DNA from 3 places in the Mesorhizobium sp. NPDC059054 genome. Region 1 is predicted to be linked to each of the others. Evidence: predicted binding sites of a transcription regulator. Region 1 holds the regulator's gene; each other region holds the start of a gene.
The links. Region 1 encodes PhoB, which activates phosphate uptake and scavenging genes when phosphate is short. Its sites were predicted from a motif close to TGTCATNNANCTGTCAT; they were not measured.
Positions count from the first base shown of each region.

Region 2: the regulator PhoB is predicted to act here: its motif matches at 5,349-5,365, upstream of phoA (alkaline phosphatase).
Region 3: the regulator PhoB is predicted to act here: its motif matches at 5,614-5,630, upstream of ACFWXH_RS30370 (putative 2-aminoethylphosphonate ABC transporter substrate-binding protein).

Region 1 covers NZ_JBHYHV010000004.1:74,737-84,400, forward strand. Annotated here, with positions in the region: gene ACFWXH_RS17575 (ROK family protein) at 1-662, shown strand, start outside; gene phoB (phosphate regulon transcriptional regulator PhoB) at 734-1,423, opposite strand; gene phoU (phosphate signaling complex protein PhoU) at 1,443-2,150, opposite strand; gene pstB (phosphate ABC transporter ATP-binding protein PstB) at 2,189-3,013, opposite strand; gene pstA (phosphate ABC transporter permease PstA) at 3,028-4,344, opposite strand; gene pstC (phosphate ABC transporter permease subunit PstC) at 4,341-5,798, opposite strand; gene ACFWXH_RS17605 (substrate-binding domain-containing protein) at 5,894-6,931, opposite strand; gene ACFWXH_RS17610 (response regulator) at 7,207-9,664, opposite strand, start outside.
Region 2 covers NZ_JBHYHV010000001.1:1,134,408-1,144,071, reverse strand. Annotated here, with positions in the region: gene ACFWXH_RS05595 (pyridoxal-phosphate dependent enzyme) at 1-915, shown strand, start outside; gene ACFWXH_RS05590 (DUF1905 domain-containing protein) at 983-1,282, opposite strand; gene ACFWXH_RS05585 (riboflavin synthase) at 1,302-1,919, opposite strand; gene ribD (bifunctional diaminohydroxyphosphoribosylaminopyrimidine deaminase/5-amino-6-(5-phosphoribosylamino)uracil reductase RibD) at 1,919-2,998, opposite strand; gene nrdR (transcriptional regulator NrdR) at 3,050-3,514, opposite strand; gene phoA (alkaline phosphatase) at 3,847-5,280, opposite strand; gene ACFWXH_RS05565 (ankyrin repeat domain-containing protein) at 5,420-6,088, opposite strand; gene rplQ (50S ribosomal protein L17) at 6,280-6,705, opposite strand; gene ACFWXH_RS05555 (DNA-directed RNA polymerase subunit alpha) at 6,810-7,820, opposite strand; gene rpsK (30S ribosomal protein S11) at 7,922-8,311, opposite strand; gene rpsM (30S ribosomal protein S13) at 8,427-8,795, opposite strand; gene ACFWXH_RS05540 (adenylate kinase) at 8,995-9,588, opposite strand; gene secY (preprotein translocase subunit SecY) at 9,585-9,664, opposite strand, start outside.
Region 3 covers NZ_JBHYHV010000010.1:49,628-59,291, forward strand. Annotated here, with positions in the region: gene ACFWXH_RS30330 (FadR/GntR family transcriptional regulator) at 1-14, shown strand, start outside; gene kduI (5-dehydro-4-deoxy-D-glucuronate isomerase) at 41-886, shown strand; gene kduD (2-dehydro-3-deoxy-D-gluconate 5-dehydrogenase KduD) at 883-1,647, shown strand; gene ACFWXH_RS30345 (cupin domain-containing protein) at 1,688-2,008, shown strand; gene ACFWXH_RS30350 (molybdopterin-dependent oxidoreductase) at 2,325-3,542, shown strand; gene ACFWXH_RS30355 (cytochrome c) at 3,554-3,859, shown strand; gene ACFWXH_RS30360 (RNA polymerase sigma factor) at 3,960-4,493, shown strand; gene ACFWXH_RS30365 (anti-sigma factor family protein) at 4,490-5,254, shown strand; gene ACFWXH_RS30370 (putative 2-aminoethylphosphonate ABC transporter substrate-binding protein) at 5,801-6,823, shown strand; gene ACFWXH_RS30375 (putative 2-aminoethylphosphonate ABC transporter ATP-binding protein) at 6,935-8,089, shown strand; gene ACFWXH_RS30380 (putative 2-aminoethylphosphonate ABC transporter permease subunit) at 8,091-9,664, shown strand, end outside.

The DNA of each region.
Region 1 (9,664 bases):
AGAATGACTGCAACATGATGGCGGTCGCCCTGCGCTGGCGCGGCACGGACCGTTACCGTGACGACTTCATTGCCGTTCTGCTCTCGCACGGCATCGGCATGGGTATCGTGCTCAATGGCGAACTGTTCATCGGCACCCAATCGTCCGGCGGTGAATTCGGACACATGATCCACCAGCCGAAAGGCGCGTTGTGCCGTTGCGGTCGTCACGGTTGTGTCGAAGCCTATGCCGGCAATTACGCAATCTGGCGCAATGCCCACGGCCTCGATGAAAACACCGAACCAGCCGCCGACATTCCGGATGACGAGATGCTGTCCTTGGCGGAAAAGGCTCGCGCCGGCGCCGGTCCGGAACGAGATGCCTATGAGCAGGCCGGATCGGCCCTTGGTTACAGTCTCGGTTCGCTTTTTTCCGTCATCGACCCTGCGCCGGTGACTTTCGTCGGGATCGGCGCGACTGCCTTCGACCTGATTGAACCCGCATTGCGGCGCGCTATTGCCGAGACTGCTGGCGGCCAGCATTCCGATTCGATCGTCTTCGCAACCGAACCCAAGGAACAGATCCTGATCCGTGAAGGCTGCGCCATGCGCGCGCTGACCTTCATCGATCAGGAGATCTTCGCGCTGGGCAGTCCGGCGGCATTGGCGCTTCAGGAGAGCTGAGCGCCGCTCCGTCTTTGTTGGAGCATGATCTTTTCCGAAAACCGGTTCCCACTTTTCGGGATCATGCTCTATCAATCCTCGCGGATGGCGTAACCCGAGCCACGGATCGTGCGGATAACGTCCGGCATACGGCCGTTGTTGACCGCCTTGCGCAGGCGGCCGACATGCACGTCCACGGTGCGTTCATCGATATAGATCGTCTCGCCCCAGACATTGTCGAGCAACTGGCTGCGCGAGAAGACCCGACCGGGGTGGCGCATCATGAATTCCAGCAGCCGGAACTCCGTCGGCCCAAGCCGGATCTCGCTCTTCTTGCGGTAGACCCGGTGCGACTCGCGGTCGAGCACGATATCGCCGACCTTGAGCACGGAAGACAACACTTCAGGCTTGGCGCGGCGCAGCAGCGCCTTCACCCGAGCCATGAACTCCGGCATCGAGAATGGTTTGACCAGGTAGTCGTCCGCGCCGGTGGAAAGACCGCGCACACGGTCGCTTTCCTCACCGCGCGCCGTCAGCATGATGACCGGCAGACGCTCGGTCTCCGGCCGCATCCTGAGCCGCCGGCACAGTTCGATGCCAGATACCGCCGGCACCATCCAGTCGAGCACCAGCAGGTCCGGGACGTTCTCCTGAAGCCTGATCTCGGCTTCGTCACCCCTGGCGACCACTTCGACCTGGTAGCCCTCGGATTCCAGATTGTAACGGAGAAGGACGCCCAACGGCTCCTCATCCTCTACCACCATGACGCGCGGCGCGATCATCTTGCCGTCCGTTCCCTGATCAGGCCGCCGGAACGGCAGCAGCCGTCTCGTCGAGCTTCGGCCGATTGGGCGGCAATTGTTCGCCCGTCAGCACGTAGAAGGCGTTTTCGGCGATGTTGGTGACATGGTCGCCGATGCGTTCGAGGTTTTTGGCGCAGAACAGAAGATGCGTACAGGCCGTGATGTTGCGCGGGTCCTCCATCATATAGGTGAGAAGCTCGCGGAAGACGGACGTATATTTCACATCGACGCGCTCATCGTCGGCCCTAAGCTGGGCGAGCCCCTCTGCATCCCCTGCCGCATACTTTTCGACGACGCCATCGACCTGGCCGAGCACCAGTTGCGCCATGGAATCGATCGAATGTGAGAGATCGCGCGGTGTGGCGCCTTGCCCAACCGCTCCGACACGTTTGGCGATGTTCTTGGCCAGATCGCCGATGCGTTCCAGGTCTCCGGCCATGCGGATGGCACCAACCACGGCGCGCAGGTCCTGCGCCATTGGCTGGCGCTTGGCAATCAGCGTGATAGCCCGGTTATCCAGCTCGCGCTGGCGCGCATCCATGATCGCGTCGTCGGAAACGACGCGTTGGGCAAGTCCGTTATCGGACTTGAGCAGCGCCTTGGTCGAGCTCGCGACCATCGAAGAAGCAAGCTCCCCCATGTCGCTGATGAGCCTGCTGACCTGTCCGAGCTCTTCGTCGAACGAAGCGACGGTATGTTCGCCCATAATTGTGTCCTCGCTTTTCCTCGGCAGCCGTCGCTCACTCAGCCGAAGCGGCCGGTGATGTAGTCTTGCGTGCGCTTGTCGTCGGGATTGGTGAACATCTTGTCGGTGGCACCTTCCTCGACCAGGTAGCCGAGATGGAACATCGCCGTGCGCTGCGAAACGCGGGCGGCCTGCTGCATCGAATGGGTCACGATGACGATCGTATAGTTCTGCCGCAGTTCGTCGATCAGTTCCTCGACCTTGGCAGTGGCGATCGGATCGAGTGCCGAGCATGGCTCGTCCATCAGAATGACTTCGGGCGACACCGCGATCGCGCGTGCAATGCATAGGCGCTGCTGCTGGCCACCCGAAAGGCCGGTGCCCGGCTCGCCGAGGCGGTCCTTCACTTCATTCCAGATCGCGGCCTTCTGCAGGCTGGACTCTACGATGCGATCCATGTCGGCCTTGTTCCTGGCCAGGCCATGGATACGCGGACCGTAGGCGACGTTCTCGTAGATCGATTTGGGGAACGGGTTGGGTTTCTGGAACACCATGCCGACGCGGGCGCGCAACTCCACCACGTCGATCTTCGGATCGTAGATGTCCTCGCTGTCCAACGTGATCTGGCCGCCGACCTTGGCGGAATCAATCGTATCGTTCATGCGGTTGAGGCAGCGCAGAAAGGTCGATTTTCCGCAGCCGGAGGGGCCGATCAGCGCCGTCACCTGGTTCTGGCGAATGTCGAGATTGACGTCGAACAGCGCCTGTTTCTCGCCGTAGTGCACGGTCACCTTGTCGCCGCGCATCTTGATGACTTCGTTCGTCTGGGCGCTCATCTGGCTGCTCACTGCCTGTTCGAGGGTCTTTTCCGTCATGATATTCATATCAGGCTCCCTTTCTACCAGCGCCGTTCGAAGCGGCGCCTGAGCACGATCGCTGTGATGTTCATGGCCATCAGAAAGACCAGAAGGATGATGATTGCGCCGGACATGCGTTCCACGAACGCGCGTTCGGCTTCGTTCGCCCACATGTAGATCTGCACCGGCAGCGCCGTCGCGGGATCGAAGGGGGTCGCCGGATAGTTGGCAACGAAAGCCACCATGCCGATCAAAAGCAGCGGCGCCGTCTCACCGAGCGCGCGCGCCAGGCCGATGATCGTCCCGGTCAGGATGCCGGGCGCAGCCAGCGGCAGGATGTGCTGGAACACCATCTGCATCTTCGAGGCGCCGAGACCGAGCGCGGCCGAGCGGATCGAGGGCGGCACGGCGGCGAGCGCGGCACGTGTGGCGATGATGATGGTCGGCAGCGTCATCAGCGTCAGCACCAGACCGCCGACGAATGAAGCCGAACGCGGCATGCCGAGGAAGTTGACGAAGACGGCAAGCCCGAGCAGGCCGAAGACGATCGAGGGCACCGCTGCCAGATTGTTGATGTTGACCTCGATCAGGTCGGTGAAGCGGCTCTTCTTGGCGAATTCCTCGAGGTAGATCGACGCTGCGACACCGATCGGCAGCGCAAGCAGCAGCACGATCACCATCATGTAGAACGAGCCGATGATGGCGACACCGAGACCCGAGGTTTCAGGCCGGCTGGAAGCACCAAAAGTGAACAGGCCAGTGTTGAAACGCTCGGCCATCGCGCCATCGGCCTTGAGCTTGTTCATCCACTCGACCTGCTGGTCGGAGACCTTGCGACGCTCTTCCGGAACCGTGAGGTCGATCTGGCCCTTGAACGCTGAATCGAGATTGGCGCCAGCAAGGATGTCGACATTGCGGGTGGTGCCGATCACGGCCGGATCGGAAACGACCACATCGCGCAACTGCACACGGGATCCGTCGGACAGGAAGCCCTTCAGCCTCGTCATCATCGGCTTGTTCTTCGGATCGATACCAAGCTTCTCGGCCAGCGCTTTCTGCGCCAGGGCCGGGTAGTTCGCGGTGACCAGAACGCTCGGATCCGTCGCCCGCTTGTTGTCCGGATCGATCACCTTCTCTTCGAAATTGATCGGCAACGACACCGTCGTCTGCCAGAAGGAGGTGTAGCCCTTGGTCAGAATCGACAGAAGCATGACGACCAGGAAGGCCAGGCCGACCAGGATCGCCAGCACACCATAGAGGCGGAAACGGCGTTCTGCGGCGTAGCGGCGCTTGAGGCCGATGTCGCGGCGCGCGGGAGGTGTGGCGGTAGCGACCGTATCCAGGGTGACGTCGGTCATTCGTACTGCTCCCGGTATTTGCGCACGATATAGAGGGCGACGATGTTCATCACCAGCGTCAGCACGAACAGCGTGATGCCGAGCGCAAAGGCGACAAGCGTCTGCGGCGAGTTGAACTCGAGATCGCCGGTCAGCTGATTGACGATCTTGACGGTGATGGTGGTCATTGCTTCGAATGGGTTGAGCGTGAGGTTGGCGGCAACACCGGCGGCCAGCACCACGATCATGGTTTCGCCGATGGCGCGCGAGGCGGTGAGCAGGATGGCACCCACGATGCCGGGCAAGGCCGCAGGCAGGATCACACGCTTGATCGTCTCCGACCGCGTGGCACCAAGGCCAAGCGAGCCATCACGCATGGCACGCGGCACCGCCGTGATGATGTCGTCGGACAACGAAGACACCACCGGGATCAACATCACGCCCATCACCAGGCCGGCGGTCAGGATAGACTGCGCCTGGATGAAGGAGGCTCCACCGGCAAGAGCCGCGCTGAGGTCGCGCAGGAAAGGTCCAAGCGTGACGAGTGCGAAGATGCCGTAGACGATGGTTGGGATGCCGGCCAGCAGTTCGAGTGCCGGCTTCACCGTGGCACGCACCTTCGGCGCGGCGTATTCAGCCATATAGACCGCCGACATCAGGCCGATCGGCACCGCGACAAGCAGCGCGACGAAGGCGATGTAGAGCGTACCGGCAAGCAGCGGGATCAGGCCGAACTGGCCTTCGGAAGCGCCGGCGCCAGCCGCAGCGAAACGTGGATCCCAGACAGTACCGAAGAAGAACTGCATCGGCGGCACGCGGTTGAAGAAGTTCAACGTCTGGAACAGCATCGACAGCACGATGCCGATCGTCGTCAGGATGGCGATGGTCGAGGCGCCGAGCAGCCCCCACAGCATCAGCCTTTCGACGTTGTTGCGGGCACGTGCGCGGAGCTGCACCTGCGAAATTCCGTAGAAGGCGCCGGCTAGTGCGAGGCCGATCGTGCCGATGGCGCCGATCAATCCAAGCCTGTCGGAGGCCTGGTTGGCCTCAGCGGCGATCGGAATCATGTAGTCCTGCGTGTCGGTTGCGAGCGCCACGCCCTTGGCAGCGAGAAGCGGCTGCAATTCAGCGAAGGTTGCCGGCAATGCCGCCAGTTGCTGTGCATCGAGCTTGCGCAGGCCGTTGGCGAGGCTCTTGGTCAGGCTGACCGCCAGCGGTTCGCTGGCCACGCCGGTCTCGGCCGGCATCTGCGCATGCAAGTGGCTGTTGAGATAGACGGAGGAGCCGATGCTCCACAGAGCCAGGAAAAGGACCGCGGGCAGAACACCCAGCAGGAACGCCCACCAGCCATGATAGTGAGCACGTGAATGCGGCTTGACCTTGCCGTCGTCCTGCGCTGCCGCGCGCTGTCTTGCGATGACGAAGGCGACTATGCCGATGACAACTACGATTGCCAGCACGAGCATGGATGACATGGGGCGGCCTCTGAAAGCTCACGAAAGCTGCCGACCGCAAGCCGACAGCGGCGACCGGGGCGCAGGTCGAACCTGCACCCCGGTACCTGGGAGGATTACAGCGACTTGCCGGCGTCGAAGGCTTCGCGCTGGGCCTTGCGCTCTCCCTCGGGGGCGGCAACCAGGCCATACTCAGCCAGCGGGCCTTCCGGACCGACCATCTGGTCATCCAGGAAGAAGTCGACATATTCCTTGAGACCCGGAACGACACCGAGATGCGCCTTCTTCACGTAGAAGAACAGCGGACGCGACACCGGATACTCGCCCTTGGCGATGGTCTCGGTCGACGGAGTGATGCCGGAAACGGTGGCAACCTTCAGCTTGTCGGCGTTGTTTTCATAGAAAGCGAGGCCGAACACGCCAACGCCGGTCTTGTTGCTGTCGATACGGGCGAGCGTCTCGGTATAGTCGCCGTCGATGTCGACAGCCTTGCCATCCTTGCGCACGGCCTTGCAGGCAGCTTCCGCGGCCTTGTCGTCAAGACCGCCAGCCTTGCCGGCTTCCACGCCGCCGAGCGTCTTGCAGCCGGCGATCAGCAGCTTCTCTTCGAAGACTTCGCGGGTGCCGTGCTTTTCGCCCGGGATGTAGGCAGCGATATCCCAGTCCGGGAGCTTCGGATTGACCTGGTTCCACTTGGTGTTCGGGTTGTCGACCAGCTTGCCGTCGACCACGATCTTGGCGGCGAGCGCCTTGTAGACGTCTTCTGGGGCCAGCGCCCAATCCGGACCCTTGATGTCGGTGGCGAAGACGATGCCGTCATAGCCGATCTTGACTTCCTGGATGTCCTTCACGCCGGCGTCCTGGCAGGACTTCACTTCGTCCTTCTTGATCGGGCGCGAGGAGTTGGCGATGTCGATGGTGTTTTCGCCGACGCCCTTGCAGAATTCCTTGATGCCGGCGCCCGAACCGCCGGACTCGACCACCGGGGTCTTGAAGTTCGAGAAGGTTTCGCCGAACTGCTCGGCAACGATCTTGGCATAAGGAAGCACGGTCGAAGAACCGGCAACCTGAATCTGGTCGCGCGCGGCGGCATAGCCGGCCGATGCAGCGAGCGCGAAGGCAGCAGCCGACGCGGTAAGAAGGGCTTTTTTCATTGGGCCTGCTCCTGTTAGGAAGGTGGTCTTTCGACGCCTTTCCTGTGGCGCCGGGTGAGCCCATAGCGCTCGTTTATTACAGTCGCATGACAGTTTCGTGTCACCCCGGTAACGCGCTTTGCGCAGGCCGGCAAAGCTCCGCCGAGTCCATTTCAGGGAAAGCTTGGATTCTCGCTGCAAATCAGGGGCTTGCGGTGACTCGATCCTCATGCGAGCCGGCAAACGACTTTTTTGCCAAATTTCTGAAAACTGTAGGTGATCGTGACGCCGGCTTTCTATCCGGCGCTGCGGTAGGCTCCGGCTTTGCCGCCAAGCCAGCGATCGAGCTTTTCAAGCAGGGCTTTCGGGCTGATCGGCTTGGGCAGGTAATCATCCATGCCAGCTTCCAGGCAGCGTTCCCGATCTCCCTTCAGCGCATGGGCCGTAACGCCAACGATCGGCACATGCGTGCCATCTCCAGCCTCGCGTTTGCGGATTTCGCCCGTCGCCTCGAGGCCATTCATCTCCGGCATCGAGACATCCATCAGGATCATGCGCGGCTTCAGTCGACCCGATGCCTCCAGCGCCTGCTGGCCATTGCCGACGATTTCGAAACTGTAGTCGGTATCGGCCAGGATCTGGGTGAAAACCAGCTGGTTCACCTCATTGTCCTCGGCAACGAGAATGTCGAGCCCACCATCGCTGCCCGCGACCTCGGGATGGGAAAGAACCGGCACGGCCTGTTCTGAAGTTTCGATTTTGGCCGCGCGCAAAACCGATGCCTGGGTTTTGAGAGTGTTGTTCGTGGTCGGCGTGTATGGAGACATGCCACCCCTATGTTTCTGGATGGTCGACACCAACGCTTCCAGGAGTATCGACGAGCGAGCCGGCTTGATGAGATGCGCGGCGATACCAAGATCACGATAGCTGGCATTGGACAGCGTCTGGTCGACCGAGGTCAGCATGATGATGGGCGTGCTGGAAAGGCCTTCGGTGTTGCGGATCACACGTGCGACTTCCGCACCGGTCATTTCAGGCATCTGATAGTCAAGCACCACGCAATCGACCGGTACGCCATAGGCTGCCGCCGCCGCCAGAACTTTGAGCCCTTCCGGCCCGCTCGCCGCAGCGCAGGAATCGAACGACCACGATGCCATCTGTTCGCTGAGGATCGAGCGGTTCACCGCATTGTCATCGACAATGAGCACGCGGGCGCCAGTCACATCGATGGGCAATACGCGCTGCGCCTCGGTCTGCTCCGCGCTCGTCAACCTCAGCGTGAACCAGAACGTCGAGCCTTTGCCTTCGGTGCTCTCGACTCCAATTTCACCATCCATCAGTTCCACAAGCCGCGACGTGATTGCCAGCCCAAGACCGGTTCCTTCATGGCGCCGTGTCGAGGAGGTATCGACCTGGCTGAACTTCTCGAAGACCTGGGCAAGTTTTTCCCTTGGAATACCGATTCCTGTGTCCGTCACGGAGATCGTCAACTTGGTGCCGGATGGCATCTTCTGACCGGTGACATCGACCAGGACATGGCCCTCGTCGGTGAACTTCACCGCATTGCCGAGCAGATTGGTGACGATCTGGCGAATGCGTCCGACATCGCCGACAAACATCCCGTCAAGGCCGGGCTGAACACGCACGATCAGTTCGAGGTCTTTCTCCTTGGCTCGCGTCGAAACCAGCGTGGCAACATCCTCGATGGCTTCGGCGAGGTTGAACGGCGCCGGATCGAGCACGAGCTGGCCGGCATCGATCTTGGAGAAGTCGAGGATGTCGTTGATGATGGTGAGCAGCGCGTTGCCGGACTTCACAATGATGTCGGTGAAGGTCTTCTGTTTGGCGTCGAGGTCCGACTTGGAGAGCAACTCAGCCATGCCAAGCACGCCATTCATCGGCGTGCGGATCTCGTGGCTCATATTGGCCAGGAATTCCGACTTGGCGCGATCTGCCAGCACCGCACGCTGGCGAGCTTCCGTCAATTCGGCCTCGCGTTCCTTCAGCTCAGTGATGTCGGTGGTCGATCCGATCAGATAAAGCGATCCATCCGATCCGATCATCGCGCTCTTGCGCGCGAACTGGTGACGTGTGGAGCCGTCGGTCGCGGTGATTTCTTCCTCGACCTCGCAAGTCTTGCCCGTGCGCAGGACAGCCAGGTCGCCTTCGACGAAGGCCTGGCCTTCGTCGCCGAAGATTTCGACATCGGTGCGGCCGATCGCATCCTCGCGGGCCACGCCCGTGAGCTCGCACCAGCCTTCGTTCACGTAGAACAGCCTGAGATCCGATCGTTTGGCGTAGATCGAGACGGGAACGTTGTCGATCAATGAGCGGAACACCTCGTTCTCGCTCATCGATTCCTGCAAGGCCCGTTCACGGTCCTTCAGTTCGGAGATATCGACACGCACGCCGATGAACGTGCCATCTTCGGTGCGCATGTCGAAAGCCTGATACCAGCGCCCGTCGGGATTCTGGCGCTCGAAGCTGGAGCTGCTTTGACGGCAGCGGACCATCATGGCATCCAGCCATCCTTCGCGATCCACCTCGTAGAGTTCGTCGATCGCGGGGTCTCCACTGAGCCGGAAGCAGCCATTGTCATGGCCGAGCTCCAGGGAATCGCGGAAACTATGTCCCACTTGCCAGGCAGGCTGCAGCACGGGGATGGAATCCAGCAGCTTCCTGTTGGCGAAAACGAACTGATCGTTCCGATCGTAGATCAGCACGCCCGCCGGCAGCGATTCCAGCACACTGGCG
Region 2 (9,664 bases), on a different contig from region 1:
CTGGCCGGCTACATGCCCCGCACGCCACTGGTTCATCTCGATCTTGGCTTGCCGGATCGGCGCATATTCCTCAAGCTGGAAACGCTCTCTCCCATCGGTGCCTTCAAGCTGCGGCCAGCGCTGAATGCGCTGCTGTCGCGCGACATTGCAAACTTGCGCGACGGCGTCGCGACGGCAAGCTCCGGTAACATGGCCTACGGCATGGCGTGGGCTGCCAACCGACTCGGCGTGCCGATGGCTGCCTACATGTATTCGGGAGCGCCGCAGACCAAGATCGATGGCGTGCGCAAGCTCGGCGGCGACGTGCGCTTCATCTCCATGGAAACGTGGTGGCGCTACATCGTCGAGGCAGAGCAGCCTGAACTCGACGAACTTCTGATCAATCCCGTGACGGACCAGGCCGTGCTGAGCGGGAACGGCATCATCGGCCTGGAAATCGTCGAGGATTTGCCCGAAATCGATGTCGTGGTGATGCCCTTTGGCGGCGGCAGCCTGACGACCGGAGTCGCCAGCGCGGTCAAGGCGCTGCGTCCGCAGGCAATGATTGTTGCCGCCGAGGACGAGAGTGCCGCTCCCGTCACCGCAGCGCTTGCCGCGGGAAATATCGTGGAGATCGAGACGAAGCCGTCCTTCGTGAAGAGCATCGGCGGCCCTTCGCTCGTGCCGCAGCTGTGGCCAGTGGTGAGCGAACTGATTGACGGCGCTGTTGCCGTCAGCCTCGACCAGATCACGGATGCAATGCGGCTGCTCTTCTCGAAAGCGAAGGTCGTTGCGGAAGGCGCAGGCGCCGCCTCGCTGGCCGTTGCCTTGGCCAGCGACCAGATCAAGGGCAATGTTGTCTGCGTGGTGTCAGGCGGCAACATCGATGCGGCGGCCTATTCGCAGGTGCTGGCCGGTACGATTCCAGATCCGTGACCACGGGCCACGAAGCAACCGCATCCATGAACGGCCATCTGAAGGCGATGGAGCCGCGCACCGGCTATCAACGCTGCGCCGGCTGAACTCTCATCTCGACGGAAATCGTATCGCCTGCCGTCAGGTTGAGCTTTTGCCGCACCTTCGCTTTCAGCGGCAAAAGGTAGCTCTCGTTCTTCGGGAACAGCGATGTCGAGAACGTGACACCGTTGATCGTTGCCTCGACCGGTATCATCCCCCAGCCGTAGGTCACGAACGTCGAAAGCCGTTTTATCTCGTCACCGCACTGCGGCGGTACCGGCGCAAAGAAAAATGGAGACGGTCCCCGCCAATGAACCACCGTCGCCTCAAACCGGAACTCAGACATCGCGCCCCCTAAGGTGGCCCTAAAGTCCCTCTTTCGCAGCCTCCGCCAGCCGCGCCGCATAACGCGCCATGGTGTCGATCTCGATGTTGATGCGATCGCCAACCTGCCGGTCCGCCCAGGTGGTCACCTGCAGCGAATGGTGGATCAAAAGCACGTCGAAATGTGTGCCTTCCACCTTGTTCACCGTCAGCGAGGTGCCGTCCAGCGCAACCGAACCCTTTGGAGCGATGAATCTGGCCAGTTCGCGCGGCGCCTCGAGCGTGAAGCGCACGGCCTCTCCCTCGTCTTCGCGTGCCACAATCAGTGCGGTGCCGTCGACATGGCCGGACACGATGTGGCCACCCAGCTCATCACCGATCTTCAGCGCGCGCTCCAGGTTGATGCGGCTACCGGCCTTCCAATCGGACGCGGTGGTCAGCCTCAATGCCTCTTCCCAGGCCTCGACTTCGAACCAGCGGGCGTTGGAGCCCTGCTCCGGCAGCGCGGTCACAGTCAGGCATACCCCGCCGCAGGAGATCGAGGCACCGATGTCGATGGTGGTAGGATCATAGCTGGTGTCGATGCGCAGACCGACGCCTTCCTTGCGGGGGCTCACCGCAGCCACGGTGCCAATATCTGTCACAATGCCAGTGAACATCAGAAAATATCCCTTACCCATTCGGCGCAGTGATCCTCGCCGAAGCTGATCTCGCGCAACTTGCGGAAGCTAGCCGGAATGCCGGTGGCATCGATGGGTGAAGCGATCCCGCCGTCGCCGATTGCCTCCGGCCCGGTGAACAGGATGATACGGTCGACCAGTTCTTCGTCGAGAAAAGCCCTTGCGACTTCCGCACCACCTTCGACCAGCAAACTCGCCATGCCAAGCGCGGCCAAGTCCTCCATCAGCTCCGGCAAGGCGATACGGCCGTCTACCGTTTCGGTGCCGATGAAGCGCACGCCGCGCCGCTCCAACGCCGCCTTGCGCTGAGGATCGGCTTCGGCGCAGGCTGCGATGTAGAGCGGCACACGATCCACCTCGGCCACCAGCTTGGCTGTTTCAGGCAAACGGATGTGACGATCGAGCACGATTCGCGCTGGCGAACGTCCTTCCAGCCCCGGCAGGCGAACAGTAAGCGCAGGATCATCCTCAAGTGCCGTGCCGATGCCGATCAGAACCGCATCCGCTTCCACACGGATCAGGTGCACCTCGCGGCGCGCGGCATCACCGGTGATCGAGACCTGGCCAGCGCCCTTGCGGCCGATCATACCGTCGGCGGAAAGGGCAAGTTTCAGAATCACTTCCGGCCGCTTCCTGAGGGAGCGGATCAGGTACCCCGCCATCTGCTCGGCCGCCTCTTTGGCAAGAACACGCTCGACGACCTCGACGCCGGCGTCGCGCAGGATGGCATAGCCCTTGCCGGACACGCGCGGGTCAGGATCGCTCGCGGAACCGACCACCCGCCTGATGCCGGCGGCTGCCAGCGCATTCGCGCAAGGCGGCGTGCGGCCATGGTGGGCGCAGGGTTCCAGTGTCACATAAGCAGTAGCGCCCTTGGCCAGCGGGCCAGCCTCGGCCAGTGCCTCGGTTTCTGCATGCGGGCGTCCGCCGACCGCGGTGACGCCGGTACCGACGATCATCGGGCCACCGCCATCGTCGCGCACGATAATGGTGCCAACGGAGGGATTGGTGGCAGTACGGCCAAGGTTGCGCCGCGACAGCCGGATCGCCGCGGCCATGAAACGGCGGTCGAGAGCCTGCTGTTCTGGACTGCTATGCGAAATCACGACCTATCCAGCGTCCTCGTCGCCCTTCAGCTCGCCCAGCACTTCGTGGAAATCCTTGGCCTCGCGGAAATTGCGATAGACCGAGGCGAAGCGGACATAGGCGACGTCGTCCAGCGACTTCAGCGCATCCATCACCAGACGGCCAACTTCCGCCGACGGGATTTCTGTTTCGCCCGAACTTTCCAGCTGACGCACGATGCCGGTGACGGCGCGGTCGATGCGGTCGGGATCGACATTGCGCTTGCGCACCGCCGTCTCGACCGAGCGGGCCAGCTTGTCACGATCGAATGGCACCTTGCGGCCGGATTTCTTGATGACGACGAGGTCACGTAGCTGCACACGTTCGAATGTGGTGAAGCGGCCGCCGCAGTCGGGACAAACGCGGCGCCGGCGGATGGCAGCGCCATCTTCGGCAGGACGCGAATCCTTCACCTGCGTGTCTTCGGACTGGCAATAGGGGCAGCGCATGGCGGGCCTTGGCTAACGATTCTGATTGCGCGCGAGGCTAGAGGGTTTCCGACAAAGTAGGAAGCGCGGAAGCGGAATCCAACAGCGTCGCCCTCACCCATTTTCCCCGCTCGGTAAAAGGCCGCCAAAATGCCTTCGAATGCGCCTTCTCGGCGACCCGGCCAAATCCTCACAGGCATAAAAAACTGGCGGTTTTCGTCATGAAAACCGCCAGCACGTTGAGCCAGAATCATTTCGTCTTGAAATTTACGAAGATCGCAATTCTGCCTGCGCTTTGCGACAGGTGCCGTCAGTGCCCTCTCCCCGTATTGCGGGAAAAGGGCAAGGCCCTGTCAATCAGCCAACTTCAACGCGTCACGGATCGTGAAGAACATGTCGGTCTGGTCGGTCAGGCCGGCGAAGTTGGCCGCATGCGGACCAAAGGCCGCGACGCGCAGCTGCGCGCCGGTGTGTTCCTGGTCCTCCTCGTCTTCCGACGTGCCGTAGTTGATGGTGAGGACCGTGCCGTCCTTGGTGTTGAGTGCCTGCGTGAGGCCCGGTGACTTGGTCTCGTTCGGGATGATCTGGCTGGTGTGGGCGTGATCTGCGGTGACGATAACCAGCGTCTTGCCATCGGCCTTGGCAAAGTCGAGTGCGACCTGCACGGCTTCGTCGAGATCGACCGTCTCGCCGATCTGGCCGCACGGATTGGCTGCATGGTCCTGCTTGTCGATCGAAGCGCCCTCGACCTGCAGGAAGAAGCCATTGTCGTTGGTCTTGAGCAGATCGATCGCCTTGGTCGTCATTGCAGCCAGTGTCGGAACGGTGGCAGCGCGCTCGGCATTCGGCTCACAGGTCACAGCCGGCTGATCGATGTTGCCGTGGTGGGTCGCCTTCGGCCCCTTCCAGCGTACCGGCATATTGCCTTCCGAGAAGAGGCCGAGCACCGGCTTGTCGTTGTTTGCCACGGTCAGGGCCTTGAGCTCGTCGGCATTGGTAACAAGCTGGAAGCCGCGCTCCTTGGCCTGATCGAGCAGGGTCTTGTCTTTCCAGTCGCCGGCCTTAGCCGTTTCGCCGAAGCTCTTGGCGCCGCCACCCAGCACCACATCGGCGCGTGTGTTCAACAACTGCTCCGAGATCGAGCCGAGGCCGCCATTTTCCAGTGCGTTGGCCGGGCACTTTTCAGCAGTCGCAGCCGGGCCGTAGCATTTGCGCTGCGTGACGTGGGCAACCTGCACGGCCGGCGTGGCATCCTGGATCTCGGCGGTGGACACGTTGCCGGTGCCGATGCCGGCAGCCTTGGCGAGTTCGATCAATGTCTTGTGCGGCTTCTCCTGGATGTCGACCGAGATGGCGCCGTTGTAGGACTTGGTGCCTGTCGCCCAGGCCGAACCCGAAGCTGCGGAATCGGTGACGTAGCTTGGCTTGCCGCTCTTCTTGTCGATCGAATAGTGCGTGTACTGGCCGGTGACAGGCAAAGCGTCGATGCCTTTGAAGAAGCCTCCTGCGCCTTCGGCAACGTTGCGCGCCACCGTGATCTCGGAATCGCCCATGCCGTCGCCGATGAGCAGAATGACGTTCTTCACCTCGCCACCCTGGATGTACTTCTGAAGTTCTGCAGTAGCCTCACCGGTCAGACGCCGTGCGCCACCCCGCTGGGTGATGTCGCCCTTGGCGCCGCGCTGCAGGTAGGCATCGGCGGCATCTTGTCCGTGAACAGTTCCGGAAATGAGAAGCGCGGAAAGCGCTGCCGTAGCCAGCAGCGAACGCCTGATGAGAGTGGTCATGGTCGTCGGTCCTTCAAACGGTGATAGATCTCTCCCGAGACCCGCCCTCACCGTTTTGTTGGAAAGCCATGACCGGCAGATGACAGCCGGGCTACGGTTCGGTGACCATCCCCGTTCGTCGGGATGGCCGACCCGACAGTCAGCGTACGCCCTCGGCAATCCTCTGAGCGATGGCATCGTAACCGCGCTGCCGGGCGTGATCGAGCGTGCTCACGCCATCATGATCAGGGATATCCTTGGCGCCGGCACTGAGCAGAAGGTCGACGATCTGCTGCTGCACGGGACCTCCGTCCCCCAGGATCACGGCCTCCATCAACGCCGTCCAGCCGAGATCGTTGACGTGGTCGACGTCGATATCGGTCCCAAGCAGGATCGCGACGGTTTCCGGATAGCCATGATCCGCGGCAGGGATCAAGGCGGTACCGCCGAAGCGGTTGGTGTCCTTCAGATTGGCCTTGCCGGAGGCGAGAATGGCCTTCAGGATGTCGTTTCTGCCCTCGGCACCCGCATAAAGAAACGGCGTGTCGTGGATGTCGTCCTTGGCATTGACGTCGGCGCCCGCCTCGATGAGCAACTTTGCCGCTTCGGCATTGTCGGCATGGGTGGCAATCAGCAGCGCCGTGCGACCCTTGCCGTCGCGTTGTTCCAGGTCTGTGTCCGCTGTCATCGCGGCCTTCAGTGCCGAAATGTCACCGCTGGTGATCGCTTCGATCAACATGGATGGTGCCTCCTTGGCCTCGGCGACGACAGTGCCGCCGGTAATCAGTCCGATGAGGAACACGACGACGCGAAGAATATTCGGGAGCATTTCTGCGACCTTTCCCTTAGAGCGCCACGCCTCACACAAGGACGCTCTAACGCTCTCAAACCGCGCATCGTGCTTAAAAAAATCGATTTCGATTTTCGCACCGATGCGTCGGCCGCAGCTCATGTGGGATTTGCGCAACAAAAAGGGACCCCTCGGGGCCCCTGAATGTCTTTCAAGAAAGTCCGAAAGGCTTAGGCCGCTTCGGTCTCGGTCGCTTCCGTCTCGACGCGAGCGCGGTCAGCAGCGCCCTTGGCCGAGGTATCGCGGTCGACGAACTCGATGACCGCCATGGCGGCGTTGTCGCCCTTGCGGAAGCCTGCCTTCATGATGCGCAGGTAGCCGCCGTTGCGTTCCGCATAGCGCGGCGCAATCGTGTCGAACAGGCGCTTCACGACCGGCTCGTTGCCGATCTGGGCAATGACCTGACGGCGGGCATGCAGGTCGCCGCGCTTGCCGAGCGTGACCAGCTTCTCGACGATCGGACGCAGGTCCTTCGCCTTCGGCAGGGTGGTGACGATCTGCTCGTGCTCGATCAGAGACACGGCGAGATTGGCGAACATCGACTTGCGGTGGCTTACGCTGCGGGCGAAGCGACGGCCTTTGAAACCGTGGCGCATGGCTCTTTTCCTTCTTCAGTTGTTCAAGAGGCCACGGCCTCTGATGGTTTTCCGCATGACCGTCGGATCGAGCGGCTCACGCCGCCGATCCTTGGAATTCATGCTCAATATTGGTCTTCGTAACGCTTGGCGAGGTCTTCGATGTTTTCCGGCGGCCAGTCCGGTACTTCCATACCGAGGTGCAGGCCCATCGCAGCCAGAACTTCCTTGATCTCGTTCAGCGACTTGCGACCGAAGTTCGGCGTGCGAAGCATTTCCGCTTCCGTCTTCTGGATGAGGTCGCCGATGTAGACGATGTTGTCGTTCTTCAGGCAGTTGGCCGAACGCACCGAAAGCTCCAGTTCGTCGACCTTCTTGAGGAGCGACGGGTTGAAGGCGAGTTCGGTGACGGCTTCGGTCGCAACCTCCTTCTGCGGCTCGTCGAAGTTGACGAACAGCGACAGCTGATCCTGCAGGATGCGAGCGGCGAAAGCCACTGCGTCCTCACCCGTGACCGAACCGTCGGTCTCGAGCGTCATGGTCAGCTTGTCCTTGTCGAGCTCCTCGCCGTGGCGGGTGTTCTCGACCTTGTAGGAGACCTTCTTGACCGGCGAATAGAGCGAATCGACCGGGATAAGGCCAATCGGCGCGTCTTCGGCACGGTTGCGTTCGGCCGGGACATAGCCCTTGCCGGTGTCGACCGTGAACTCCATGCGGATCTCGGCGCCCTCGTCGAGGGTGCAGATGACATGGTCGGGGTTCAGGATCTCGACATCGCCCACAGTCTGGATGTCGCCAGCGGTGACGGCACCCGGGCCCTGCTTGCGCACGACCATGCGCTTGGGACCATCGCCTTCCATCTTGATGGCGATTTCCTTGATGTTGAGAACGATGTCGGTCACGTCCTCGCGCACACCGCCGATGGACGAGAATTCATGCAGAACGCCGTCGATCTGCACGGCGGTGACGGCCGCGCCACGCAGCGACGAAAGCAGCACGCGGCGCAGCGCGTTGCCCAAGGTCAGGCCAAAGCCGCGCTCAAGCGGCTCGGCGACCAGCGTCGTCAGCGTCTTGCCCTTCGACGAGAAGTCGATCTTGTTGGGCTTGATCAGTTCCTGCCAGTTCTTCTGGATCATTTTCTGTCCTTCCGTTTCCCCACCACCATCCAATCGTGGCGGGCGACCTGGAAACCATTCGGGAACGCACGAGGCGTTCCCGACGGTGTTCGAAAAAGCTGTTAGACGCGACGCTTCTTGCGCGGGCGGCAGCCATTGTGCGGGATCGGCGTCACATCACGGATCGAGGTGATGGTGAAACCGGCGGCCTGCAGCGCGCGAAGAGCCGATTCACGACCCGAGCCCGGACCGCAAACTTCGACTTCGAGCATGCGCATGCCGTGTTCCTGCGCCTTCTTGGCAACGTCTTCGGCAGCCATCTGGGCAGCGAACGGGGTCGACTTGCGCGAACCCTTGAAGCCCTGGGCGCCAGCCGACGACCAGGCAATCGCGTTGCCCTGCGCGTCGGAAATGGTGATCATGGTGTTGTTGAAGGTCGAGTTGACATGAGCGACACCCGACGAAATATTCTTGCGTTCGCGGCGACGGACGCGTGCGGCTTCCTTGGCCATGGTAGTCCTTTCAGTTGATCTCTACACCGCCGTAATGCCAGCGGCTACACCGGAGCGAGTAGTGGATAGAGAATAGCGAGTAGGTTTCCCTATTCGCCATTCGCTATTCGCTCAATTACTTCTTCTTGCCGGCAATCGCCTTCGCCGGGCCCTTGCGGGTGCGGGCGTTGGTGTGCGTGCGCTGACCGCGCACCGGCAGCGAACGACGGTGACGCAGGCCGCGGTAGCAGCCGAGGTCCATCAGACGCTTGATGTTCATCGAAACTTCGCGACGCAGATCGCCCTCGACCTGGTAATCGCGGTCGATCGCCTCGCGGATCTGCAGCACTTCGGCGTCGGTCAACTGGTTGACGCGGCGCTCGGCGGGGATGCCGACTTTGTCGACGATCTCCTGGGCAAACTTCTTGCCAATGCCGTGAATATACTGAAGCGCGATGACGACGCGCTTGTTGGTCGGAATATTGACGCCGGCTATACGGGCCATAACTTCTCTTTCTCCATTTGGGCCGGACGACAACGTCGAACCGGCGCTTTTTACGTGAACCCGCGTCCGGTGGAGGCCGGCCCTTGCGGGAGTTCCTGTTCAAAGCGGCTGCCTTGTCCTCACGGACAAGCAAAGCTCATGCCTGATAGGGAGACGGGCCGCCATACTCCAGCAGCCCGGCCCAGTCAAGCTGAATTGTTCATTTCTGGACAGCAGCAGCCAGAACGGTTTCAATCTGCCCGGTCACGGCGTCGATATCAGCCATGCCGTCGACGCCTTTCAGCATACCCTTGGCATGGTAGTAGCCGATGAGCGGTGCGGTCTTCTTGTAGTATTCGCGCAGACGCTCTTCAAAAACTTCCGGGTTGTCGTCCTTGCGCACCGGCTGCCCGGCTGCCGCCGCTTCCTGCGCGCGCTTGACGATTCGGCCGACCAGAACCTTGTCGTCGACAACGAGTTCGATGACGGCATCCAGCTTGAGCTTGCGCTCGGCCAGCATCGTTTCCACCGCATCCGCCTGGGCCAGTGTGCGCGGATAACCGTCAAGAATGAACCCCTTGGCGCAATCAGCCTGATCGATGCGCTCGGCAACGATCGCATTGACGATAGCGTCGGACACCAGTTCACCGGCATCCATGACTGCTTTCGCCTTGAGACCGACCGGTGTTTCAGCTTTGACCGCAGCACGCAACATATCTCCGGTGGAGAGTTGCGGAATGCCGTGTTTTTCGACCAGTCGCTGCGCTTGCGTCCCCTTGCCCGCACCAGGCGGGCCAAGCAATATCAACCTCATCTACCCCTCTTACCTCCGCGCAGCTTCGACTTCTTGATCAGACCCTCGTACTGATGCGCGATCAGGTGACCCTGAA
Region 3 (9,664 bases), on a different contig from region 1:
CAAAGAAGCCCTGACCGCAATCCAGAAAGAGCATCCCGACATGACAGCCACCAGCTATTCGTCCCGTTATGCCATCGACCCCAATGCCGCGGCGGCCATGGGCACGGACGAGTTGCGCCACAACTTCCATATCGGCGATCTCTTCCATGCCGGCGCGGTCCATCTCACCTACACCCATTACGACCGCATGGTCGTCGGCGGTGCGGTGCCGCTGGCAAGCCCGCTCGTGCTGGACGCGATCAAGCCGACCGGAACGAAGAACTTCCTCGACCGGCGTGAACTGATCGCCGTCAACATCGGCGGCGCCGGCACCGTGCAAGCCGGCAGCGAGAGCTTCCAGGCCGGCCCGCGCGACATGGTCTATGTCGGCAAGGGCACCGAAACGGTTTCTTTCGCTTCGGCCGATCCGCAGAACCCGGCGAAGTTCTACCTGCTGAGCGCGCCAGCGCATCAGGAGCTTCCGTCAAAGCTGATCCGTATCGCCGATGCCAGGCGGCTCGACCTCGGCAGCCAGCAGACCTCGAACGAACGCTCGATCTTCCAGTTCATCCATCCGGAAGGCGCGCGCACCTGCCAGCTTGTCGTCGGCATGACGCAGCTGGCGCCGGGCTCGGTGTGGAACACCATGCCTTGCCACGTCCATGACCGGCGCATGGAGGCCTATCTCTATTTCGATCTCGCTGACAGCGCGCGCGTGTTCCACTTCATGGGCGAGCCCGACGAGACCCGCCACATCGTCATGAAGAACGAGGAGGCGGTGCTGTCGCCGGGCTGGTCGATCCATTCCGGAGCAGGTACCTCTAACTACGCCTTCATCTGGGCGATGGCGGGCGACAATGTCGACTACACCGACGTCGACCCGGTCGATATCGGCGAACTGCGGTGAGCGATCTTTCCGCCTTCAGCCTGGAGGGCCAGCGCATCCTGGTGACCGGCGCTAACACCGGCATCGGCCAGGGCATCGCCATTTCTGTCGGCAAGGCCGGCGGTGCCGTTCTGGGTGTCGGCCGCTCGGCCATGGATGAGACCGCCGCTCAACTCGCGGCAATCGGCGCTTCCTTTTCGCCCACCACCTGCGACCTTGCCGATCACCAGGCTGCGGCGGCGATGCTGGACGCGGCCTGGGAAGAGCATGGGCCGATCGACGGCATCGTCAACAATGCCGGCATCATCCGCCGCGCTGACGCGATCGACTTCACCGAAGAGGACTGGGACGACGTCATGGACGTCAATCTGAAATCCCAGTTCTTCCTCACCCAGGCTTTCGCCCGCAAGCTGCTGGCCGCCAACCGAACGGGACGCGTCGTCAACATCGCCTCGATGCTGTCCTTCCAGGGCGGCATCCGGGTCGCGTCCTACACCGCCTCCAAGCACGGCGTGCTCGGCATCACCCGGCTGCTTGCCTGCGAATGGGCCGCCAGGGGCATCAACGTCAACGCCATCGCGCCCGGCTATATCGTCTCCAACAACACGGAGGCGCTGCGCAACGATCCCGACCGCAATGCCGCCATCCTCGGCCGCATTCCGGCCGGCCGCTGGGGCGAACCAGGCGACATCGGCGACGCCGCCGTGTTCCTGCTGGCGCCGGCTTCGAAATACATGCACGGCGCCGTGGTGCCGGTGGACGGCGGCTGGCTTGCGCGTTGACCTGCGACGTGAGGGAGTGTCGATTGTGAAAGAGACCGAGATGTTTTCCCGTGCGGTCGACCGCGAATGGACCGCCACGCCCGACGGCAACCGCCGCCGCGTGCTGGTCCATACCGACGAGCTGATGGTGGTCGAGTTCGGCTTCGAGAAAGGCGGCGTCGGCGCCCTGCATTCGCATCCCCATGTGCAGGCGAGCTATGTCGCCGAGGGACGCTTCGAAGTGACCATCGACGGCAAGGTGGAGACGCTGGGTGTGGGCGATAGCTTCATCGTGCCGTCGAACCTCGTCCACGGCGTGCGTGCGCTCGAGGCCGGCCGTCTCGTCGACAGTTTCACCCCGCACCGCGCCGATTTTGTCTAGGTCACTTCACCGCTTCACGGAAACGGCCACCCGCTGCTTGGCAATTGCCTGGTGAAGGGAACCCCCACCCCTAACCCTCCCCTCAAGGGGAGGGGGATTCCGCGGCAGCGCTTTCTTCTACGGTTATGGCCGAAGCGACGACCATATCGTTCCCCTCCCCCTTGAGGGGAGGGGTTAGGGGTGGGGGTATGCGACAGGCACGATGTCGCAGGACCTGGAGGGTCCCGGCCGATCTCCCGCGCAAATTTTTTTCTCAGCGCATGGAATATTCTGACTGCGGCACTCGTCTCCTCTGACACAAAAACTGGAGGAACGAATGATCAGCAGACGTCTGATGCTTAAGACCGCGGGTTCGGCTGCTCTTGGCGCTGCCGGCGGACTTGCTTTTTCGGGATTGGCGGCACGCGCTGCCGAAATCGCCACCTTGCCGTTTGCCAATGGCGAGCGCCCGCTGGTGAAATATCCGGGCAAGCGTGCGCTGATCGGGCAGACCGCGCGGCCGCCGCAGCTCGAAACACCATTCAGCGTCTTCAACGAAGGCCTCATCACACCCAACGACGCTTTCTTCGTGCGCTATCATCTGTCCGATGTTCCGCTCGACATCGATCCCGCAGCCTATCGCATCGAGGTCAAGGGCCTCGTCGACAAGCCCGTGTCACTTTCCCTCGATGCGTTGAAGTCGCTGCACGATCCGGTCGAGATGGTCGCCGTCCATCAATGCTCGGGCAACAGCCGCGGTTTCTTCGAGCCGCGCATGGGCGGTGGCCAGCTGGGCAATGGCGCCATGGGCAATGCGCGCTGGAAGGGCGTGCCGCTGAAAGCCGTGCTGGACAAGGCAGGGGTCAAGCCAGGTGCCGTGCAGGTGTCGTTCGGCGGGCTGGATGGGCCACCGCTGGCGGAAACGCCGGATTTCGCCAAGGCGCTCGACATCGACCATGCCCGCGACGGCGAGGTGATGATCGCCTACGCGATGAACGGCGAGGACCTTCCCTGGCTCAACGGGTTTCCCGTGCGGCTGGTCGTGCCGGGCTGGTACGGCACCTATTGGGTCAAGCACCTCAACGAGATCACGGTGCTGGACAAGCCGCTCGACAATTTCTGGATGAAGACCGCCTATCGCATCCCCGACAACGATTGCGCCTGCACCGAACCCGGCAAGCCGGCTGAAAAGACGGTTCCCATCAACAGGTTCAAGGTGCGCTCCTTCATCACCAGCGTGATGGAGGGCGACAAGGTTCAGGCGGAAGCGGCGCTCAAGCTGCGCGGCATCGCCTTCGACGGCGGCTCCGGCATCAAGGAGGTGGCCGTCTCGAGCGACGGCGGCAAGACCTGGCAGCCGACCGCCCTGGGCGAGGACCTTGGCAAATATTCCTTCCGTGAATGGACCGCCACCGTGAAGCTCGCCAAAGGCGAGCATGAGTTGCGGGTGCGTGCCACCTCCAACGAGGGCAAGACGCAACCTGAGAAGCAGCCCTGGAACCCTTCCGGCTACATGCGCAACGTCATCGAAACCACCAGGGTCGTCGCGGCTTGAGGAGGAAGATCATGAAACTCGTTTCCATCAAGGTCCTCGTTGTCGCCGCGGCCGCCATGCTGGCCGGCGGCTATGCCTTGGCCGATAGCTATGAATTGCCGGACGAAACCGCCGAGTTCAGGCCGGGGCCGGGTGTCGAACTGGCGCAGACCAACTGCACGGCATGCCATTCCGCCGACTACATCAACACCCAGCCGCCCCGGATGGGGGCTTCCTTCTGGGAGGCGGAGGTCAAGAAGATGAAGAAGACCTATGGTGCGCCTATTGAGGATGCAGACCTGAAGGGCATCGCCGATTATCTTTCCGCGACCTATTGAGAAGGACGCTGTAAGATCGAACACCGTAACCCAGCGCCCCGGGGCTGCCGCTTTCCTTTTCCATGGAGCGATGTCCGAGCGGGAAGCCAGGAAAGGAAAGATGCTGACGCGCGCACGCTTTGAGGAGCGCATCACGCGCCATCAGCAACGGCTCTACGGCTATGCGGTCGCCATTGCCCGCGACCACGACCGTGCGCGGGATCTGCTGCAGGATTGCCTGGTGCGCGCGGCCAGCGCCCGTGATCGTCCTGTTGCGGAACCCGCCTTCCGTGCCTGGCTCTTCACCATCATGCGCAACCTCTGGATAGACCAGATCCGCGCCGATCAGCGACGTTCGCAGGCCAATGAAACACTATGCGACATGATGTTGGGCATGCCCGTTTCGCTCGAAAGCGTGACGGTGGAAACATTCGCGCTCCGGCAGGCATTCGAGCGCCTTTCGCACGACCATCGGGAAGTGCTGGCGCTGGTCGATATTTCCGGATTCAGCTACCAGGAGGCCGCCGACCTGCTGAACGTTCCGCGCGGTACGGTGATGAGCCGGATCAGCCGCGCACGCGAGGCGCTGGGAAAGCTGCTGGCCGATGAGGCGCCGCGTGTCGTCCCCTTTTCAGGAAACGCAAGAAAAGCATGAACGATATCGATCGCGATCTTGAGGCACTGAATGCCTATGTGGACGGCGAATTGTCACCGGATGCGCAACGGCTGATGAGGGACCGCCTGGCCACGGACCCTGCTCTTGCCCACCGGTTCGAGCAGCTGGCACGATTGAAGAAACAGGTGCAGGGCCTCGGCTCGGAAATCGCGGTCGTGCAACTCCCGTCTCCCGGAGCGCGCATTTCGCCCGTCGGGATGGCCATCGCCGCGGCGGCGTTCTGCCTGATCTTTGCCGGCGGCTGGCTCGGCGCCGTGGCCTTTTCCAATCTCCAGACGCGGGCCTCCCCGGAAATTGCCCAGGCGCTGACCTTGCACGACCACTGGTCGGCCAAGGTCATGAATTCGTCCGTGCAGGCCACGCGCATCGATGACTTCCAGGCACCGGAATTGACCAAGGCGGACCTGACACTGGTGTCGTTGCGATCCGACGTGGGGATCTCCGGCATGCCGGCGATCCAGGCGAGTTATCAGGGACCGCATGGGTGCAGGCTCAGCCTGTTCCGCATTCCGCAAACGGGCTCGGATCAGGGCTTGCGCATCACCGATGACGGAAATGTCCAATCGGCCGTTTGGGCGAGCAAGTCGTTCCTCTACATAGCCGTGGCTCGCAGGCTGAACGTAACGCGTTTCGCGGTTCTGGCTGACGCGATGCAGGCCATGACGGCCAAGCCGGTCGATTCCGCGAGGCCGGACATGATGGCGGCACTGGAAGGGGCCCACCAACCCTGCACGGGATGAGGCGACAGAGGCAGTCCCTGCCTAGCAAAAAGGGGCATGAACGGTCAGCCTTGTTCTCCAGCGTTCCGGAATGGATCCCCGACACTCTCCAGTCGCTTCGCTCCTTCCGAGGTCGAGGATGACGGATTTCATGTGCTGTCGCGGCTAACGATCATCGTCGGCGCCCTGGAGTGACCTCGGATGTCGTCGTCAACGTTCGAGATTTGCCGGGGCGCTTTTACCTTCGTCATCCTCGACCTCGAAGCGACCGGAGGGAGCGGAGAGTGTCGGGGATCCATTCCGGAACGTGGACAAAAGCGCAGCAGTCCGTGCCCATCGTTTCGCACTTCGCTGCCGGCAAAGAGAACCAACGCCCCTCCATGACGGGCTCATGACAAACATCAGCTGAACCTATTCCACCATAGGATAAATAGATTTCACTTATCGTACTCCCCTCATCTAGAGTGGCTCATGGACGACGCGTGCCGGCATTCTCTGGGCCTGCACATTCTGAAAACGGCGTCCCAATGCATCGCAGAATGTGTCACCAGACGGGGAACTTTAATCATGAAATCTCGCACCCTATCCGTGCTTGCAGCGCTTGCCGCAACCTTCGTTGCCTCGACGGCGATCGCCGAGACCAACCTGACGGTCTACACCGCCATCGAGGCCGTCGACCTCGACCGCTACAAGGCAACCTTCGAGAAGGCCTATCCCGACATCAAGATCAACTGGGTGCGTGACTCCACCGGGGTGATGACAGCCAAGCTGCTGGCCGAGAAGGACAATCCGCAGGCCGATGTCGTCTGGGGCCTTGCCGCCACCTCGCTGCTGCTTTTGAAGAGCGAAGGCATGCTGGAGCCTTACGCGCCGGCCGGCGTCGACAAGCTCGACAAGCGTTTCGTCGACAGCGCCAATCCGCCGTCCTGGACCGGCATGGACGCCTATGTCGCCGCCATCTGCTTCAACACCGTGGAAGCGAAGAAGCTCGGCATCGCGGCGCCGAAAAGCTGGAAGGATCTGACCAAGCCTGAATTCAAGGGCCATGTCGTGATGCCGAACCCGAACTCCTCGGGCACCGGTTTCCTCGACGTTTCGGCCTGGCTGCAGATGTTCGGCGAGAAGGACGCCTGGGCCTTCATGGACGGCCTGCACCAGAACATCTCCGCCTACACGCATTCGGGCTCCAAGCCCTGCAAGATGGCCGGCGCCGGCGAGACGGTGGTCGGCGTTTCGTTCGAATTCCCCGGCGCGAAGGCCAAATCCGCCGGCGCGCCGATCGACATCATCTTCCCGGAGGAAGGCTCTGGCTGGGAAGCGGAAGCCACGGCCATCGTTGCCGGCACTGCCAATCTCGAGGCCGCCAAGAAGCTGGTCGACTTTGCGGTCTCGAAGGAGGCCAACGAAATGTACAATGAAGGCTACGCCGTGCTTGCCTATCCTGGCATCGCCAAGCCGGTCGAGCACCTGCCTGCCGATGTCGCCGACCACATGATCAAGAACGACTTCGAGTGGGCGGCCAACAATCGCAAGGCGGTGCTGGCGGAATGGGCAAAGCGCTACGACGCCAAGTCCGAGCCGAAGAGCTGAACATTCCAGCCGGGCGCCGCCAGAAGCGGCGCCCGTTTTGCAAGAGCAATTCCAGCAAAAGTGTGTAGCGGTTTTGCGTCCGGAATTGCGTGGGAACAGATGGGCCGCGAGATGAAACACGAGACCGTCACCGGAGCGGGCGCCGCTCCGATGCACTTTGAGCCGCAAGCCCCCGCGAAGCCCAGCTATCTGGCCATCGACCAGCTGTGGAAGGCGTTCGGCGACTTCGTCGCGCTGAAAGGCGTGTCGCTGGACATCAGGGAAGGCGAGTTCGTCTGCTTCCTCGGGCCCTCCGGCTGCGGCAAGACCACCTTGCTGCGCGCCATCGCTGGCCTCGATCTGCAGACGCGCGGCACGATCCGCCAGGCTGGCAGGGACATTTCCAACCTGCCGCCGTCGAAGCGCGACTATGGCATCGTCTTCCAATCCTATGCGCTGTTCCCGAACCTGACGATCGAGAAGAACATCGCCTTCGGCCTGGAGAATGCCCGGCGGCCGAAGGCCGAGATCCGGACGCGTGTCGCGGAACTGCTCGCTTTGGTCGGGCTGTCGGAACAGGCGAAAAAATACCCGGCCCAGCTTTCCGGCGGCCAGCAGCAGCGCATCGCGTTGGCTCGCGCCATGGCCGTCTCTCCGGGCCTGCTCCTGCTCGACGAGCCGCTGTCGGCGCTCGACGCCAAGGTGCGCGTCCATCTGCGCCACGAGATCAAGGAGCTGCAGCGCAAGCTCGGCGTCACCACCATCATGGTCACGCACGATCAGGAGGAAGCGCTCTCGATGGCCGACCGCATCGTGGTCATGAACCACGGCGTCATCGAGCAGGTCGGAACGCCGACCGAGGTCTACCGTCATCCCAACACCTTGTTCGTCGCCGACTTCATCGGCGAGACGAACCAGTTCCCGGCAAGGATGCTTCAGAACGACACGGTCGGGCTCGCCGGGACGGAACTGGCCTGCGCATCCTGCGAGGTGGCCCCGGGCAGCGACGTGACGGCGGTGATCCGACCGGTCGATATCATTCCCCATTCGCTCGACGGGCGCGAGGACATCAAGACACCGCAAAATCTGGTCGAGGTCACGGTCGAGGAGATGGAATTCCTCGGCGCTTTCTGGCGTTGCCGCCTGTCGTCCCCGCGCTTCGGAGAGCGTGTGCTGATCGCCGATTTCTCGATCAACGCGGTCCGCCGCCTGGGGATCGAGAAGGGCGGCGCCATGCGGGTCGAGCTGCCGCAGAACCGCGTGCTCGTTTTTCCGAAGGCGAGTTGAGATGAGCGCCGCAGCTCTCGTCCTTCCAACTGGGCGCGCGCCGCGCCTGCAGCTGTCGTCCGACGATGTCGTCAAGCGCGGGCTGATGCTGATCATCGCGCTCTATCTCGTGCTGGCGCTGGCCGCGCCGCTCTATGTGCTGCTGTCGAAGTCGATGTCGACCTACCGCTTCGACCTCAACGCCTTCGAGATTACGCGCAGCGACGAAAGCGGAACCGCCTTCGGCCCCGCGCGCACCGTCGCAGCACTCAACGCCGACGCGAAGGCGATCCCCGACGACCAGCTCGACACCGGCTCCGACGGGCGGCTGTCGCTGACCAAGCTCTACGAGGATTTCAGTTTCCGCAGCCCGGTCAAATACCGCATCCGCGGTACGAGCGACGAGGCCGCCTTCCTGGTCGGCTCGGACCTGAAACGCGGCACCGACTGGGTAGAGGTCGATTCCAATACCTTCCGCCGTGTCGTGCTGCGCCCGGCCCGCACAGTCGGCTTCGACAATTTCGTCGCCTATTTCTCGACGCCCTCGCTGGCGCAGGCGATCTGGAATTCCGTGCTGATGGGAGCGATCAGCACCGTGCTGGTCATCGCCATCGCCTTCGGCCTCGCCTATGCGATGAACCGCAGCCGTATGCGCTTCAAGGGCCTGTTCCGGCTGATCATGACGGTGCCGATCCTGGTGCCGTCGCTGCTGCCCGGCATCGCGCTCGTCTATCTGTTCGGCAACCAGGGCCTGTTGAAAGGCTGGATGATGGGCCATTCGATCTACGGGCCGATCGGCATCGTCATCGGCTCGGTCTTCTTCACGCTGCCGCACGCGCTGCTCATCATCTCGACCTCGCTCAGCGTCGCAGATGCGCGCCACTACGAAGCGGCGGCTGCCTTACGCGCCACGAAATGGCGAACCTTCTGGACGGTGACGGTGCCCGGCGCGCGCTACGGCGTCATCTCGGCGGCCTTCGTGGTCTTCACCATGGTCATCACCGATTTCGGCCTGCCCAAGGTCATCGGCGGCCAGTACAACATGCTCGCCGTGGATATCTACAAGCAGGTCATCGGGCAGCAGAATTTCGAGATGGGCGCGGTGGTGTCGGTGCTGCTCATCATCCCGGCCATCGCCGCCTTCTTCGTCGACCGCACCATCCAGAAGAAGCAGGTGGCGCTCCTGTCGGCCCGCTCGGTGCCTTACGAGCCGAAACCGAACCGTGGTTTCGACTGGGGCTGCTTTGCCTATTGCGCGCTGATCGCGGCTTTCATCCTGACCATGATCGGCGTGTGCCAGCTGGCGGCGATGGTGAAGTTCTGGCCCTATGATCTGACGCCGAGCCTGAAGAATTTCCGCTTCGACCTGATGGATGGCGGCGGCTGGGCCTCCTATCACAACTCCATCAAGATGGCGCTGCTGACCGCCTTCTTCGGCACCGTCATCGTCTTCACCGGCGCTTATATGGTGGAGAAGAGCGACGGCTTCCGCAGCGGGCGTTCCCTGTTCCAGTTCCTCGCCATGCTGCCCATGGCGGTGCCCGGCATGGTGCTGGGTCTGGCCTACATCTTCTTCTTCAACAACCCGGCCAATCC